4 regions of the Pseudoalteromonas sp. SaAl2 genome follow, and region 4 is predicted to be linked to each of the others. Evidence: predicted binding sites of a transcription regulator. Region 4 holds the regulator's gene; each other region holds the start of a gene.
What was found. Region 4 encodes FliA, which starts transcription of late flagellar genes. Its sites were predicted from a motif close to CTAAAGNTNNNNNNNNNNNNGCCGATA; they were not measured.

Region 1 (4,215 bases), 1.8 Mb from region 4:
TAAAGCCATCCACGCTAAATCATTAAATGCCCAGACAACATAACGCCAAATGTAAGGTTCATCCAACTCTCTAAGCGTTGAATATATTAATGTGCCATACAAAAAGAAGGCAGCGGTAATCAGCGTAAAACGAAATGCAGGCCAATCTTTACGAAAGTAAAAAATGAGGATCGCCGGGCTAAGAATAAAAACCCAGCTGTTACTTAAAAAAATTCGAATTTCAACAAACCAATCAGGCAAAATCAAATTACCTTAATCTGTTTTATCGTCATCACCACCATCACCATTACCCGGCATATAGCTATATTTATCAATCTTTTTCATAAGTCACTCCATTACACTTGTTAAGAAGTGTTTACTTTATGCTAAAATAGGTACTTTGCCAAGCACCATTACCTAACTTCGATTGGATCGGATTCCTTGGCTTTGCCCTGCATTATGGAAATCTCTACACGGCGGTTTCGTCGCCTGTCAGCATCTGATTCATTTGGCACAAGCGGCCGAGTTTCGGCATGTCCTACAACAACCATTCTGCTTTTATCAAAACCCTGAGCTTTTTGCATTTCGGATGCAACCGCGACCGCTCGTTTTGAAGACAAATCCCAATTATTGGTGTATAGCTCATTAGATACTTGGAAATCATCGGTATGGCCTGACACCGTAATTTCACCGGGTACATCTTTTAATAAAGTCGCTATGTCTTGAATAATAGGCTTAAACCGGGGCTGTAAAAAAGCACTCCCTGATGGAAATGAGCCATTTTCACGAATGCGGATAATGATTTGCTGACCTAGCGATTCAAGTTCAATTGCGCCATCCATGATTTGTTGTTCTAATTGCTGAGCTATCTTTTTAACCAGTTCGTTGACTTGTTCTTGATCTGCAGAAGCTGAGGCTTGATCTAATGCTTGTTGCTGCGCTGTACTTTGTGACTCACCACCACGTTTATTACCACGCTGCTCTTGACGACCACCCGCTGAACTTTCATCCCCGGCTTGAAACTCAAGCATTTGCTGTGTCATTTCAACTGTTTGCTGTTGAATGGTCTCAATTGGTGTAGGCTCTGGTTTACCTGGGGTAAACTCCATTGCTATCACGGAGGTTCCTTTAGGAATATCTTTAACTTCTATTTTGTTTTGCACACCAAAAGCAAACTTCATCGAGCCAGCTATTTGTTTGAACTTAAGCACATCCATTTCTGAAAATGCGAGCAAGAGTACAAAGAAACACATTAATAATGACATCAAATCTGCAAATGTGCCCATCCAAGCAGGTAAACCCGGAGGTGGACATTTACACTCTTGCTCAGACATGTTTACTCCTCGGTATCCACATTGCGTTTAGACTCTGCAAGGTAGTTTTTCAAAATACCTTCTATTACTTTTGGATTTTGACCATCTTGAATTCCCAGTACGGCATCTAGAATAAGGCGCTGGTTCATTGCTTCTTCTTCTTTACGCAGCTCTAATTTAACTTGGATAGGAATGGCGATAACATTAGCTAGAAAGGCGCCGTATAAAGTCGTTAGTAACGCAACAGCCATCGCAGGACCAATCGCTTTAGGATCATCCATGTTTGAAAGCATAGCTACTAAACCGATTAATGTACCAATCATTCCCATAGCGGGCGCTATATCTGCCAGTGCTTTAAATAATCCTGCGCCGGATTCATGACGTGTGGTAGTAAGTGAAATATCCTTTTGTAAAGTCGCCCTTACTACATCTGCATCATGGCCATCAACTAGCATATCAACCCCTTTGCGCATAAATGCATTGGGTATTTCAGCTTCTTCTAGGGCTAAAAAACCGCCTTTGCGCGCTGAATCTGCCAGCTCTACCGCTTTTTCAATCAACTCTTCTGGAGATTCAATTTTAAACATGAACGCTTTAGCGCACACTTTACCAATACCTAAAAATTGACCCATAGTGTAGTTTGACAATACGATAAAAATCGAGCCACCAAATACAATGACAACTGATGGCGTATTATAAAACATAGCAACTTCACCGTTACTACTTTGCACCATCGACATCACGATTAAGCCAATTGCTCCGAGAATACCTATAATGGTTGCTAAATCCACTTACCCCTCCAGAGGAATTGCTATTTTGCTACTTAAGGTAACAAACTTTTATTATTAACTGCTTATCGGCAAAACATTGAATTACTTAAATCATTTAGTTAAATAAATGATTTAAGTTTACTGCCTATTATAGTGTCATTCTAATCAAACTGCCCCAACCCGCAAGGGTTAACCCTAGGTTCAGCTAATTAAAATGTCGCCATAAAACGAAAATACATAAAAAAAATGCATCAGTCTTTGACCTAGTTTAGCATTCCCCCTAAAATTGGCCTCACATTTATCTCATCTAAGTAAAATCCACTATGGCGACTAAAAAACCTGAAAACTTGAGCTTCGAGCAAGCACTTGAAGAATTAACCGTAATCGTCACAGACATGGAGCAAGGTGATTTATCGCTTGAACAATCATTAAAACAGTTTGAACGCGGAATAGCTTTAGCAAATGCATCGTCTAATAAGCTCCAACAAGCAGAACAAAAAGTGGCTATTTTAATGGGTAATGATCCCCAGGCAGCGTTAAGCAATTTTAATAATAATGTGGAATAGTCGGTGCTAATAAAACAACAGATAAAATCTGCTCGACAAGATGTTGAAGCAACACTAAATCGATATTTTTCGCAGCCTCTTGATACCGAAGATAGCATTAAAGAAGCCACTCATTACGGCATTTTAAATGGCGGTAAACGTATCCGTCCTTTTCTTGTTTATGCCACAGGAAAAATGCTTGGTGCAAACAAACAAGATTTAGACATCCTTGCGGCTGCAATTGAGTGCATTCATAGTTACTCATTGGTTCACGATGACTTACCCGCAATGGATGATGATGAACTTCGCCGAGGTAGACCTACTTGCCATATAGTTTATGGTGAAGCACACGCTATTTTAGCTGGTGATGCCTTACAAACATTAGCGTTTGATTTAATCGCGAACCATGAATTCAAAATACCTGCGAACCAACAAGTAAAAATGATTGCCGCATTAAGTAAAGCTTCAGGTATTGAAGGTATGGTAGGCGGACAAGCGTTGGATATAGCTGCCACTGATCAAGTAATCAATTTAGCTGCCCTTGAGAGAATCCACAAACTTAAAACAGGTGCATTATTAAACTGTGCAATAACGTTTGGAGCATTAAGCGCACCGAGTGTTAATGAGCAAACCCTGAAACAATTGACAATATTTGGCAATGCTATTGGCTTGGCTTTTCAGGTACAGGACGATATTCTTGATGTCGAAGGTGACACCTTCACTCTAGGAAAACCACAAGGTTCGGACATTGCAGCAAATAAAGCAACCTACCCGGCATTGCTAGGCCTTGCTGGGGCTAAACAAAAAGCACAACAACTATTAAATCAAGCACTCGAAGCTTTAGCAAAAATAGATGCAGATACTGAGCAACTAGAAAATTTAGCCAAATATATTGTTGAACGCGATTATTAAGCATAGCTCAATACCAAACAGCTAAAGACGTACAAAATAACTAATAAACCAGAGTAACATTGGGTTATAATAACTTCTGGTTAGCGAAGGATGTATTAAAAATCATGACACTTGATAGTAGCAAGTATCCATTATTAGGCTTGGTTGACGAACCAGCCCAGCTGCGTGATTTAGCGCAAGACAAACTACCTGCATTTAGCGATGAGCTACGTGATTATTTACTTAATTCAGTGTCGCAAAGTAGTGGTCATTTAGCATCAGGCCTAGGAACTGTCGAACTCACTGTAGCTTTACATTATGTCTATAATACACCTGAAGATCGATTAGTTTGGGATGTAGGCCATCAAGCCTACCCACATAAAATTCTTACCGGTCGTCGTGACCAAATGCACACAATTCGCCAAAAGGATGGCTTGCACCCTTTTCCATATCGTGATGAGAGTGCATACGACACCTTCAGTGTGGGTCATTCAAGCACTTCTATTTCTGCTGCCCTTGGTATGTCTATTGCAGCACAAAAAGAAGGTAAAGGTCGCAAAACAGTCGCGGTAATTGGTGATGGTGCTATCACTGCCGGTATGGCATTTGAAGCAATGAACCACCTCGGTGATGTAAAATCTGACATGTTGATCATTCTGAATGACAACGAAATGTCTATTTCTGAAAATGTGGGAGCTTTAACTAATCACTTTGCTC
Region 2 (4,215 bases), 130 kb from region 4:
AAGCATAGAACCGTTGATGACCGTCCTTACGGGGGCGGACCAGGTATGTTAATGATGGTTGAACCATTGAAACAAGCCATTCTTGACGCAAAAAAAGCGGCAGGTGATGGTGCAAAAGTAATTTATATGTCCCCGCAAGGGCGCAAATTAGATCAGCAAGGGGCGAGCGAACTCGCAAACTCTGAAAAGCTGATTTTGATTGCCGGTCGCTATGAAGGTATAGACGAGAGAATAATAGAGTCATATGTTGACGAAGAATGGTCAATTGGTGATTTTATTTTGAGTGGTGGTGAACTACCAGCCATGACATTAATTGACGCAGTAGCGCGATTAGTGCCAGGTGTGTTGGGGCATAACCAATCAGCAGAGCAAGATTCATTTTCGGATGGCTTGCTAGATTGTCCTCACTATACACGGCCAGAAACATTGGACGACAAACAGGTTCCTGCTGTATTACTCAGTGGAAACCACCAAGAGATAGCTAAATGGCGGCAAATGCAGTCACTAGGCAGAACTTGGTTACGACGTCCTGACTTGTTGCATAACCTAGCTCTGACTGAGGAGCAAGCGGTATTACTCGCAAAATTTCAGCAAGAGTACCAAAAAGCTTGTGGCTAGAAGACAGTTACACCTAGGAAAGTGAGAAACATAATGGCAAAAGTAAACCAAAATATTATTAAAGCGCTTGAAAATGAGCAGCTTAAAACAGACGTACCAGCATTCGGCCCTGGTGATACAGTAGTTGTACAGGTACGTGTAAAAGAAGGTGCTAAAGAGCGTCTACAGGCCTTTGAAGGTGTTGTAATCGCTAAGCGTAATCGTGGTCTTCACTCAGCATTCACAGTTCGTAAAATCTCGAGCGGTGAAGGTGTTGAGCGTGTATTCCAAACGCACAGCCCTCTTATCGATAGCGTAGCAGTTAAGCGTCGCGGTGCAGTTCGCCGTGCTAAGCTTTACTATCTACGTGAGCGTTCTGGTAAATCTGCACGTATTAGAGAAAAACTTAACTAATACGCGCTGTTTATCAACGCAGATAAAACAGGTTGTAGCCCTCGGGTTACAACCTGTTTTGGTTTTTGGGGTGCTTAAGGGAGAGTTAGCAAGAGTAAAGTAGTCAAGTAAACCACATCTATTCCGTCAATTAATATCCACTCAATATGTAATACGCTTTTAAGTCGTATTTTATCCCCGTCCATTTTTAAATTAGAACCAACCAGTGTCTCAAATGTAAACTCAGCCTCAGAGGCCGTGTGAGGCAGATTTACAGATTAAAATAATCGTAAGATAGAATATAGCAAACTAGGCATAGAAAGGCTTAGGGTGGTTTTGATGGCGCTAAAATAAACGTGTTTTAATTATTTAATCGCAGTGCGGATCAATAAGTAATTAGTCTAAAAATAGAGCGAGAGATGTACTAAATAGTTAATTAATTTTGAGATGTAAAATATAAGATGAAGATTAAAGTTGGTAGTACTGAGTAGAAAAGTGGTGGAGGGAGCTGGATTCGAACCAGCGAAGGCTGAGCCGTCAGATTTACAGTCTGATCCCTTTGGCCGCTCGGGAACCCCTCCACACTATTTTGTTACATTTGGCCCCACTTAACTTAGCGGTAAGAAAAGTGGTGGAGGGAGCTGGATTCGAACCAGCGAAGGCTGAGCCGTCAGATTTACAGTCTGATCCCTTTGGCCGCTCGGGAACCCCTCCAATGCAACGGCGCCGATAATAGCAAACTTATTATTTAAGTAAAGAAAAAAGCTAAAGAAATATCAAATAATGCCGATAAATATCTATTCATGAACATAATCGGCTAAAGTCTATGCAAATCGATGGATTGTTAATCACAGAGAGTCAGCTCGACAATCGCCTCGCGAAAAGCGTGAGTGAATCGCGTCGTGGCGAGTTTGCGTTACTTTTAGCAATGCTATCGCATGATGCCCTAGATTTTAGTCAGTTTCATTTACCAAAAACCCCATTTGGTGCTGATGCAAAAGAATGTGATGAATCCCAGCTACGCGCTGAATTAGGGGCCGGACCTAAACAACCACTTGCCCCAGATGAGTTTGATATGCTCATTGGTGAACATAACGCGCAACGTTTGCAACAAGCAGGCATGAGTGACATACGCTTACGTAGTTGTTTATCACCAGAGCCACTTGCTATTCGTGATGATAAAAATCACATCCCACTTCATATTATTGATAACTGTGAGCCAGTCGTTCGTAAGCGCCACTTTGATAAAGAAACCCAACTAGATAACCCCCAGATGGACGCAGCAGCCTTTTATGATAGCCTCAATAATGATGCCCTACATCAGCCCCTTCACTTAGCGCAAGCATGACACTGTATTGTAATAATTAGTCGTTAAAGTAATTTATTTCGTTAAGTGTAAAAAAAGCACCCAAATTTATATGCAGTTGCTATAATGCCCTTAAATGGGATTCAAAAATGCCATTATCATTAAACCAAGGTAATTTAGGAAAGTAATGAAGAAAACATTCACGCTGAATCACGAGAAAATCAAATACCCTCGCATGGTCGACGCTGCAAAGCATGAAGTGAAAAAATATTTGAAAAGAGAGCGTAACAAAACGTTACCGTTCGATGCTGATTATTGGGCATTTGATTGTAAATTTGGCAACACAGCCGAAGATGCACAGGTTGTGCATGTTGCTGAGATTAATAATTGTATCAGCGAAATTGAAAAGCAGGGTTTATCGTCTTTTTATGTTGAAATCATTGCAAGGCCAGCACAGCGCCAGTCACATGATTTTGATGACGAAGCAGATGATTAAGCAATAACTTGCTTTCACTGCTAGATAAATGGGCTTGAGTGCCCATTTTTTGTGCCTGAAATAAAACCGAGTTTAGGGTAAGCGTGTGAAAAATTAAAAAGGAATTGATATGCTCATTAGAATTTTACCGGTGTTAGTTTTGAGCTCGCTGCTTCCATTCTCAGTAATGGCCAAACAAAGCTGTGGCTTTACTAAAAACAATAGCCACCCCCTCAATGAGAGTGACTGGCGCTATGCGACAGATCCTCACGGTAGTACAGCATCCATTAAAAAAGCATTACTACACGAAGAGCAAGTATGGGTAGCTTTTAATAGGGTGCGACGAGTCGACGCTAAAAATAACTCCTGGGTTGAATTGATTTACGACTTACCGAATAAAACCCTCGCAGGTCAATCAGGCATTATGCTTGAATACAAAAGTAGTACCGATCTCGTCGTTAAACTATCGCAACAAGATTATGGTGGTGAGGGTGATAAAAGTTACGCTCATTATCAATATACATTGCCGGCACAAACTCATTGGCAAACTAAATGTATTAATCTGAGCGACTTTTCTCGTCCGAGCTGGACGCCTGCCAGCTCAGTAGATAAAGGTATAATAAAAGAGCATGTTGGCGCAATTTATTTAGTGCCAGATTTAAAGGATGCAGTGGGTGGCAAAGCGGTAGTTGCAGTTAAAAATATCAGTATTAGGCCTTAACTTATCTGCGATAATGAGTCATAGCCGCACAGATACGGTGCAACATGGCTCATTGTTTTCACTTTTTTAAAGTTAACCACCTGATTTATTTGAACTTGATAAAGTTGGTTCTGTTATTGCTGGATCCCATATACAGCGGTTTGGAGAAGCAACTATGGCAAGAATGAGTTACATAACTAGTGTTGAGCGTTATCAAGAATATCAAACAGTGATCCATGATTTACTAAACTCGATTCTCGCAACCTTGGAAGATGGCATTAAAAAGCAGCAAGATAACCGTTTGCTGGTAGCTCAATATCCGTTTTTAGAATTACAATATTGCTTAGATAAAGATGGTTTACAACAAGGTGATAACGTTTGTTTTAAACGTGAGTATATGAAAGTGCTTAATAACAAAGGGAACGCGCAAGATTTAAGTGATCGTCCTTACTTTCAAGAAATTCTCGCACATCAGCAAACCTGCTTTACTGCGCCTTATATCTCGATTGCCACGCAACACTTATGTATTTCAGCTATAAAGCCACTTCGCTCAGCTAAAACACAGGAAAGTTACTTAGTTGTTGATGTATGTTTGACTCAATTGATTGAGTTTATAATGGGTGATCGTACACGCGCAAATATGACACCATTTTTTAAAGCGGGTTACGGCGTTATTGTTAGTTGTCTGTTTTGTTTGGTGCTGTTCTTACTCTATAAAGTCTTTGGTGATATATACAATTTACT
Region 3 (4,215 bases), 110 kb from region 4:
AATTGAAAACCATTTTGATACCAGCTTTGAGTTAGAAGCCACGCTTGAAAAGCGTGTAAAGCGGCAATTATTGGCCGAAGTGCAAGCTATCTGCCCTAAAGATGTAACGATTATTCATGTACGTCAAGGTGAAGCAAAAGGTCTTGGTCATGCAATTAACTGTGCGGCACCGATTATTGGTGATGAACCTTTTGTGGTGATATTACCAGACGTGATCATTGATGATTATGAAAGTAATCTTGAAAAAGATAACCTTGCTGAGATGATCACTCACTTTGAGCAAACCGGTGAAAGCCAAATAATGGTTGAACCAGTACCAATGCAAGACGTAAACAAGTTTGGTGTAGTTGACTTAGGCGATGAAAAAATCACCCAAGGTCAAAACGCGCGTATTTTAAATATGGTTGAAAAGCCTCCTGTAAATAAAGCCCCGTCAAATCTTGCTGTTGTTGGCCGTTATGTTTTAAGTAAAAATATTTGGCCACTACTCGCTAAAACCCCCGCAGGCGCAGGCGATGAAATTCAATTAACTGACGCTATTGCTATGCTGATGGATAAAGAAGCTGTTGCTGCTTACGCGATTAAAGGCCGTAGCCATGATTGCGGTAGTAAATTGGGTTATTTAAAAGCGACAATCGAGTTTGCCCTTCGTCGTGATGAGTTTAAAGATGATTTAAGTAAATTTATTAAAGACTTAGTAAAATAAGTTCATTTATATAATGTTTTAAAAAAAGTGCCCAAGTGGCACTTTTTTTGCTTAAAATAAACTATATTGTTCTCTAAAAGCTAATTGAAAATGCAGATAAAACAGCGTGTTTTGCCAGCTCTAATCTTAGTAACAACCGCTTTAAGTGGCTGCGCTAATAACAATAATAACCAAATTGACAATAAATCTTCGCTTATTTCTGACTCTCAAGTTAAAGAATACGTTGAACAATGGCAGCAGCAACAAGATAGTATAAGCCGTTTGGCTGAAATGGAAGGCGACCTAAAGCTGTTAATTATGGCGCTATCGTCAAACTCTCAATTAGCGCAAACCCCAGTAGAGCTTCGCTCAGATAGCATTGATGTGGTGCATCAAACAAATAATATGGCTGTACAACCTCAAGGCAATACAATCCCAACAACGACTAATCAACCGCCTAATCTTTTAAACGACGCATTACCTGGCGCACAATTAGGGCTTTATTTAAAACCGCAACTGGTAAAATCGCAAATCGCTCGCCTTTATCGTGAATACCCTCAGGCATTTAGTCAATTAGGGTTTGTAATGACGGAGCGACAAAATAAAGGTGTCACTTTGTATGGTCTACGGGTAGGGCCTTTTGAAGACTATACGCAAGCTAATGCTTTTTGCTTAATAGCACAAAAAATGGGGCAAAAATGTTTAAGTGCCCCTTTTATTGGTCAGCCACTTTAAAATTTTTAGCCGACTTATCTTATTTTTCAGTAATTAAGCTTAAAGTAATTGTTCTAAGTGTCGATAATAACTAAGGTAGGGGCAACATAGGGTAATGTCCCATCTTTTATAAGGATTTAGTATGAAATTATCTTTTTCAATTCTTGCTGTAAGTATTTTAGCTGTGCCTTTTAGTGCTATATCTGCAACTGAGACCTTTCGAGCAGAAGTAACGGTACAGAATGCAGTTGTATTAACAAAAGATGCAGACCTGAACTTTGGTAAGGTACGTGCAGTTGCCGACCCCGCAGGTGTTGAGATTGCAGAGCTGATTGTAAGCGCTACTCCTGACGCAAGTCCTATTTCAGAGAGTAAAAAGAATACAGCTAATGCGTTGTTTGCGATTATTGAAGATGGTGAGCCAGCCTCTTTCACCGTATCAGACGCAGTACCAAGTGCGGTATTAACAATTGTTGACCCAACTAAAACAAATTTAGAATTTGAAAATGGGCAAGATACCGACCGCCCTGATTTTAGTATTGATGATTGGAATTATGTGATCACCAGTGGGGATAATAATAACGCTCCCTATACGCCTGGTACACCTAACCTACAAGTGGGGCAGGATGGAACCGTATCGTTTAATATTGGTGCAACATTAAAAACATCTAGCAAGGTAACCACTAAACCGTATGCTGATGGTGTGTATGCTGGTACTTTTCAAATCGAAGTTGCGTATTAATCATATTTAATGCGCCTACTTTCGTATGCAGTGGCTGTAAGTGCTTTAATTTACAGCCCTAATTATCTTGCTAAGAGTATAGAACAGCAGTCGCTTGACTTTGGTACTTTGGTTATACCAAGCAATACAAACACGAGCTCTGTGATCATCAAAGCTGACGGCGACATAAATACATTAGGTAATATTTATGTGCTTGAAAAGGGGCGCCCTGCTGAGCTATTACTGACTGATTTCCCAGCCAATACAAGCTTGACTATGAACTTGGTTAACACTGCAACAGTTCAGCACAATACACAAGGCAGCAGTAGTGCCGAGTTTGAAGTACGCCTAAATGGTTTATCTAATAAGTCAGTCACAACTGATGACTTTGGTGAAGCTAAAGTGTTTATTGGTGGCACTTTAATAACAAAGCCTAGCAGTAAAAGTTATTCTGATGGCGATTACTCCTCAACCACCAACTTAGAAATTTCGATTGACTACTAAGGACTGACATGTTCAATAAATTAACAGTGATGTGTGTGCTACTAACAGCATTTTTTAGCCAAATGGCCTTGGCAAACTTATTGATTTCACCTACCCGTGTTACTTTTGACGATCGTCAGCGCAGTGCTAAAGTCACGGTGATCAATAACTCTGATGAACAACGTACGTATCGTGTAGTTTGGAGTGAAAAACAAGCTTTACCAGCTGGCGGCTATAATAATTTAGCGCAAGTAACAGCAAACAGTTTATCGCCAATGACACGCCTTTCACCAAAACAAGTGACCTTAGCACCGGGTGAAAAACAAACCGTTAAAATTGCTATCCGAAAACCCAAAGGTTTGCAGGCAGGCGAATATCGTTCTCATTTATTGTTTCAAGCTTTGCCTAATGAGAATAAAGAGCAGAAGTCGGGAATACAGATAAATATGATTATGAGCTTTAGTATTCCCGTTGTTTATCGTGAGCAAGCAGAGCAGCCTAAGGTGACTATTACGCAGGCAAGTATTGTAAAAAGTGCTGATCAAGCCAAGCCAAAAATTCAAGTTCAATTGCAACGACATACTAACTTTAGTAGCTATGGCAAGCTCAGTGCTTATGTTAAAAATGCATCGGGTGGGCAAGAGAAAATTGCTGAAATTAGCAATTTAAGTATTTACCCTGAAGTTGATAAAGCTATAGCAACGCTCAGTTTATTTAAAGATAAACGGTTACCTGAAAATGGCGTTGTGCTAATCGATTACGAAGGGGCTGAGGAATATAAGGCGGTTGATTTTGCCTCTTACACTCTGGCTATAGGGGAATAGCTTTAAGCGATATTAAGTTATTAAAGTGACTCGTATATTGGCCATTGGCCTCATGCTGTTAAGCTCACACTGCTTTGCAAGCACTGTGCAGCCAAATGACGTGCTGCGCACGCTGAAAGCGATTCAAGCTAAATTAAATCAACCTCACTCGAAGGGCATTGCATTGCAGCCCGCTACAGTTGAACCTAGCCAGCCTGCTACGCACCGTATTGCGACAGGTGAATTTTTACTTTTTTCTTTATCTCTCAACGATATGTACCTTGGTGAAGTGTTTGCAATAAAAAGTGAGCAAGGAGTCCTGCTTGGCTTATCTGGGTTAGTCGAAATATTACAACTTGCTATAAATGTTGATACGGCAAGTGGCTCTGCAGCGGGGTGGTTTATTGAGCAAAGTAATTTATTTTCACTCAGTGCCACTAAACCAGCCAGACTCCTTGTAAATAATCAAGCGGTGGTACTTTCTTCACAACAACTATTGATTAGTGATGATATTTATATTGATGCAGCAGTTTTAGAGTCTGCTTTTATGGTTAAGGTCTCTCCTGATTATGCGAATTTAGCGCTCGAAGTAACCAGCGATGAGTTGTTTCCTGTTGTCGCTCAACAGCAAAGGAGAAACCAACAGTTTAGTTACCAACAGCACGGAAATAATCAACCTACCCAACCTTGGAAAGCCAGCCCTTATCAAGTGATTTCTGCCCCAGTGGCTGATTTACAACTTAATTACCGCCGAGATAATGACAGTAGCCGCACTAGTTATTCATTATTAGGTGCGCAAGATTTTGCAT
Region 4 (4,215 bases):
GGTGGAGCAGGTTTTTTAGCTGTACTTGCTGCTGCAGCTGGTGCTTTATTCTCAACGGACTTTGATGCTGCAGGTTGAGGCTTGTTTACTTGTGCAGGTTTTTCAACCTTCACTTCAGGTTTTGGCGCATCTGTAGCAGGTTTAGGTGCATCAGCTTCTACATTATCGGTAGCAAGAGCTTTAGGTGCAGTACCTTTGCCATGCAACTCATCAAGTAACGCTTCGAATTCGTCATCACTGATTTCATCGTCTGATGCAGAGCTCACCGTAACATTTTTCACTTCAGCAGTTTTAGGTGCTTCTTGAGTTGGAGCAGGGTTTACTGCACCAAAGTTACCTACCCCGTGCAATTCATCAAGTAAGCTATCAAATTCATCATCGGTGATATCACTGCTATTGGTACTCTCTTGAGCTGCAGCACTGGTATCTGTTACCGGACTTTGCCCTTTGCCGTGTAATTCATCTAATAAGCTTTCAAACTCATCTTCTGTGATTTCATCAATATGCGCGTCTTCTGGCTTGTCGTCGACTTGACCATTGAACAGCATATCAAAAGCAAAAGGATCATCTTCATCGATTGCTGAGCTTGGTTCTTCTACGACTGTCACAGGCTCTTGCGTTGGCGTGTTTAGAGCGGGCTCTTCATCGGCACTGGGCGGCTGACTTAATTTGTGTAAGATAGCGAGTAATTCAGGATCGGCAGGCTCTGGTTGTTCGCGATTTTGTATCGTCGCAAACATTTCATTTATTGTATCGAGCGCTTGTAATATAACATCCATGAGCTCTGAGTTAACTGTACGAACGCCCTGGCGCAGTAAATCAAATACGTTCTCTGCACCATGACAAGCATCTACCAGCTCTGTCATACTTAAGAAACCCGCACCACCTTTTACGGTATGAAAACCACGGAAAATAGCATTTAGTAACTCGGTATCATCTGGATTATTTTCAAGTTCTACTAGCTGTTCTGATAAAAGCTCAAGAATTTCTCCAGCTTCAACTAGGAAATCTTGTAAAATATCTTCATCGACTTCAAAGCTCATGCAGTGCTCTCCTCTTAGAAGCCCAAACTTGACAGTAAATCGTCAACATCATCTTGCCCATTGACAACATCATCTCGCGACTCTTTATCAATAATTGGCCCTTCAGGACCTGCTAATGTCGTTTTTGCAGGCGGTATTTCTTCTATAGCTGCTATTCTAGTCTTAGCTTCGCCAATTTCATGACTACCAAATGCAGTCAATAAATGTATTAAACTATCTTCAACTTCTCTAACTAAGTCAATTACGCGGCGGATCACTTGCCCTGTTAAGTCTTGATAATCTTGCGCCATTAACACATTAGTCATTAGACCTTGCGGTTCGTCAGTCTTGGTGTGGGAGTGGTTCATGAATTTATCTAAACTATGACACAGTGCTTTAAATTCACCGAGCTCAATCTCACGACTCATTAAACGGTCCCAAGTCGGCTTTATCTGCGCGATTTCATCGGCTAACCCTTGTGCTAATGGCAAACTGGCTTCAACTGCATCCATGGTTTTATTAGCAGCATTTTCTGTCATTTCCATAACATAATTTAAACGCTGCTTTGCGTCAGGAATTGCATCAGTTGTTAAGTCTGAGAGTCGCGTATCGAGTTCAAAATTCTTCAACGCGTCATGAAGTTGGCGGGTTAATTTACCAACTTCAGCAAAAAGTTCTGATTGCTCTTTTGTCGCCGCATCAAGGATGAGCTGATCAGCTTTATCTTGCTCACCGTTTTCAAGATGAACAACAAGCTGACGGGCTTGTTCTAAAGTGATCTGAGGCGCAGCAGGTGCTGACATAAGCCTCTCCTATTAATTAGCCTAGGCGCTCAAACACTTTTTCCAATTTGGTTTTAAGTGTTGCAGCAGTAAAAGGTTTTACGATGTAGCCATTAACGCCGGCTTGAGCAGCAGCAACAATTTGTTCTTTTTTAGCTTCTGCTGTTACCATCAGCACAGGGATATGTTTAAGCGTGTCATCAGCTCTGATCGCACGTAATAAATCAATACCTTGCATACCTGGCATATTCCAATCAGTCACTACGAAATCAAATTCTTGATTTTGTAGCATTGGTAAAGCTGTTGAACCATCATCAGCTTCTTGCACATTAGTAAAACCTAAATCTCTTAACAGATTTTTGATAATACGTCTCATCGTCGAAAAATCATCAACAACAAGAATTTTCATGTTTTTATCCAAAACATCCTCCGGTGAGGTCTGAACCTATATTTACTTACTACTAATTTATCCAGTCATTGATTTTTGCTTTTAGCTTAATCATCGCCTGACCATGTATCTGGCTCACACGCGACTCGCTAACATCGAGTATGTGCCCAATTTCTTTTAAATTCATTTCATCGTTGTAATAGAGCGAAAGAACAAGTCCATCACGCTCTGGTAGCGACTTAATTGCTGCTAACAAGGATTCATTAAAACGTTCATTCTTAACGTTATTAAAGGGCTTGTCCAGTGCTAAGTCTTGCCCAACTGGGGTTATAACATCTTCATCAACCCCTAAGTCTTCGATACCCAGAACTTTGCTTGAGTTTACATCACTTAGAATATGATGGTACTCATCTAGCGTAATATCAAGTTTTTCAGCAACTTCACTATCCTTAGGCTCACGATTATATTGACTTTCTAATTCTGTAATTGCTTCTGCAACCATACGGCTATTGCGGTGAACTGAACGAGGGGCCCAATCACCACGGCGCATTTCATCAAGCATTGCACCACGAATGCGAATACCTGCAAAGGTCTCAAAACTGGCACCTTTTGCAGCATCAAAGTTTTTCGACGCTTCGATCAAGCCTATCATGCCTGATTGAATTAAATCATCTAGCTGTACACTCGGTGGTAAACGTGCAATTAGGTGACACGCCACTTTCTTCACCAGCGACGCGTGCTTTTCAACTATTGCATTTAAATTTGCTGTGGATTGATAGCCCATCGCTTTGCTCACCGACGCTGTCATAGTTAGCCGTTTACTAATTTTTCTATGAAAAACTCTAAATGGCCTGAAGGTTGATTAGGTATTGGCCATTTAACTGCTTTTGTCGCCAAAGTTTTAAAGGCAACTGCCGCTGGAGAATTTGGAAATAATTCAACAATTACTTTTTGGCGGCGGGTAGATTTACGCATGTTTTCATCGTAAGGAACGGTAGCAACCAACTCCATAGAGACATCTAAAAATCGATCAGTTACTTTAGATAATTTAGCAAATAGTTCATGGCCTTCACGCATGCTACGAACCATATTGGCAACTATTTTAAATTTATAAACACCATGCTCACGACTAAGGACCTTTATGAGGGCATAAGCATCGGTGATTGAGGTAGGTTCGTCGCATACAACAACCATAACATCTTGTGCTGCACGAGAAAAACTCAACACCATGTCAGAAATACCGGCAGCGGTATCAACAATTAAAATATCAAATTCAGTGTTTAATTCACTGAAAGCACGGATAAGACCAGCATGCTCAGACGGGGATAATTCCACCATGCTTTGTGAACCGGACGTCGCGGGAACTATTTTTATGCCTGCGGGGCCTTCTACTAAAATTTCATCTAACTCGCATTCACCCGATAAAACATGGGATAAGTTACGCTCTACACGTAAACCAAGCATCACATCACAATTTGCTAAACCTAAGTCGGCATCCAGTACTAAAACTCTATTGCCTAGCTGGCCAAGCGCGATTGCAGTGTTTAATGACACGTTGGTTTTACCAACACCGCCCTTACCACCAGTTACAGCGATAACTTTTACACCGTTATTATTGTTTTGACTCATTTTTCGCAGGCCACTTGCTTGATCTAATACTGTGTTAATCATACATCCCTACTGTGCTTGACGCCACTGCTTGACGTCGTGAATGTTGTGCTTTTGTTCTTTTTAAATACAATTGTTCCGCTTTTTTTACTAATTTCTCTGCATTAGCGACACGAATGTCCTCTGGAACACGTTGACCATTAGTAAGATACCCTATTGGAAGACGATTTTGAATCGCTACGCTAATAATCTCACCTAAACTTAGTGATTCATCCAATTTGGTGAAAATACAGCCACTTAATTGCACTTTCTTAAAGTGCCTAACGGTTTCTTGCAATACGTTAATTTGTGCTGTTGCGCTTAATACTAAATAATTACGAATATCTACGCGTTGATTACGCATTAATGTATTTAA

Region 1: the regulator FliA is predicted to act here: its motif matches at 2,147-2,173, upstream of pomA (flagellar motor protein PomA).
Region 2: the regulator FliA is predicted to act here: its motif matches at 1,756-1,782, upstream of ACU8V8_RS04265 (VC2046/SO_2500 family protein).
Region 3: the regulator FliA is predicted to act here: its motif matches at 1,460-1,486, upstream of ACU8V8_RS03080 (DUF4402 domain-containing protein).

Annotation. Positions count from the first base shown of each region.
Region 1 is NZ_CM129605.1:2,731,615-2,735,829, forward strand. It holds gene ACU8V8_RS12915 (hypothetical protein) at 1-240, opposite strand, end outside; gene ACU8V8_RS12920 (flagellar motor protein MotB) at 393-1,313, opposite strand; gene pomA (flagellar motor protein PomA) at 1,316-2,083, opposite strand; gene ACU8V8_RS12930 (exodeoxyribonuclease VII small subunit) at 2,386-2,628, shown strand; gene ispA ((2E,6E)-farnesyl diphosphate synthase) at 2,632-3,519, shown strand; gene dxs (1-deoxy-D-xylulose-5-phosphate synthase) at 3,624-4,215, shown strand, end outside.
Region 2 is NZ_CM129605.1:890,416-894,630, forward strand. It holds gene trmD (tRNA (guanosine(37)-N1)-methyltransferase TrmD) at 1-618, shown strand, start outside; gene rplS (50S ribosomal protein L19) at 652-1,011, shown strand; tRNA gene ACU8V8_RS04255 (tRNA-Tyr) at 1,487-1,571, opposite strand; tRNA gene ACU8V8_RS04260 (tRNA-Tyr) at 1,620-1,704, opposite strand; gene ACU8V8_RS04265 (VC2046/SO_2500 family protein) at 1,817-2,338, shown strand; gene ACU8V8_RS04270 (DUF6172 family protein) at 2,484-2,792, shown strand; gene ACU8V8_RS04275 (hypothetical protein) at 2,902-3,492, shown strand; gene ACU8V8_RS04280 (general glycosylation pathway protein) at 3,647-4,215, shown strand, end outside.
Region 3 is NZ_CM129605.1:649,931-654,145, forward strand. It holds gene galU (UTP--glucose-1-phosphate uridylyltransferase GalU) at 1-706, shown strand, start outside; gene ACU8V8_RS03075 (SPOR domain-containing protein) at 797-1,420, shown strand; gene ACU8V8_RS03080 (DUF4402 domain-containing protein) at 1,542-2,141, shown strand; gene ACU8V8_RS03085 (DUF4402 domain-containing protein) at 2,151-2,624, shown strand; gene ACU8V8_RS03090 (fimbrial biogenesis chaperone) at 2,633-3,427, shown strand; gene ACU8V8_RS03095 (MSCRAMM family protein) at 3,453-4,215, shown strand, end outside.
Region 4 is NZ_CM129605.1:759,066-763,280, reverse strand. It holds gene ACU8V8_RS03585 (chemotaxis protein CheA) at 1-1,043, opposite strand, end outside; gene ACU8V8_RS03580 (protein phosphatase CheZ) at 1,058-1,825, opposite strand; gene cheY (chemotaxis response regulator CheY) at 1,842-2,225, opposite strand; gene ACU8V8_RS03570 (RNA polymerase sigma factor FliA) at 2,266-2,976, opposite strand; gene ACU8V8_RS03565 (MinD/ParA family ATP-binding protein) at 3,003-3,863, opposite strand; gene flhF (flagellar biosynthesis protein FlhF) at 3,856-4,215, opposite strand, start outside.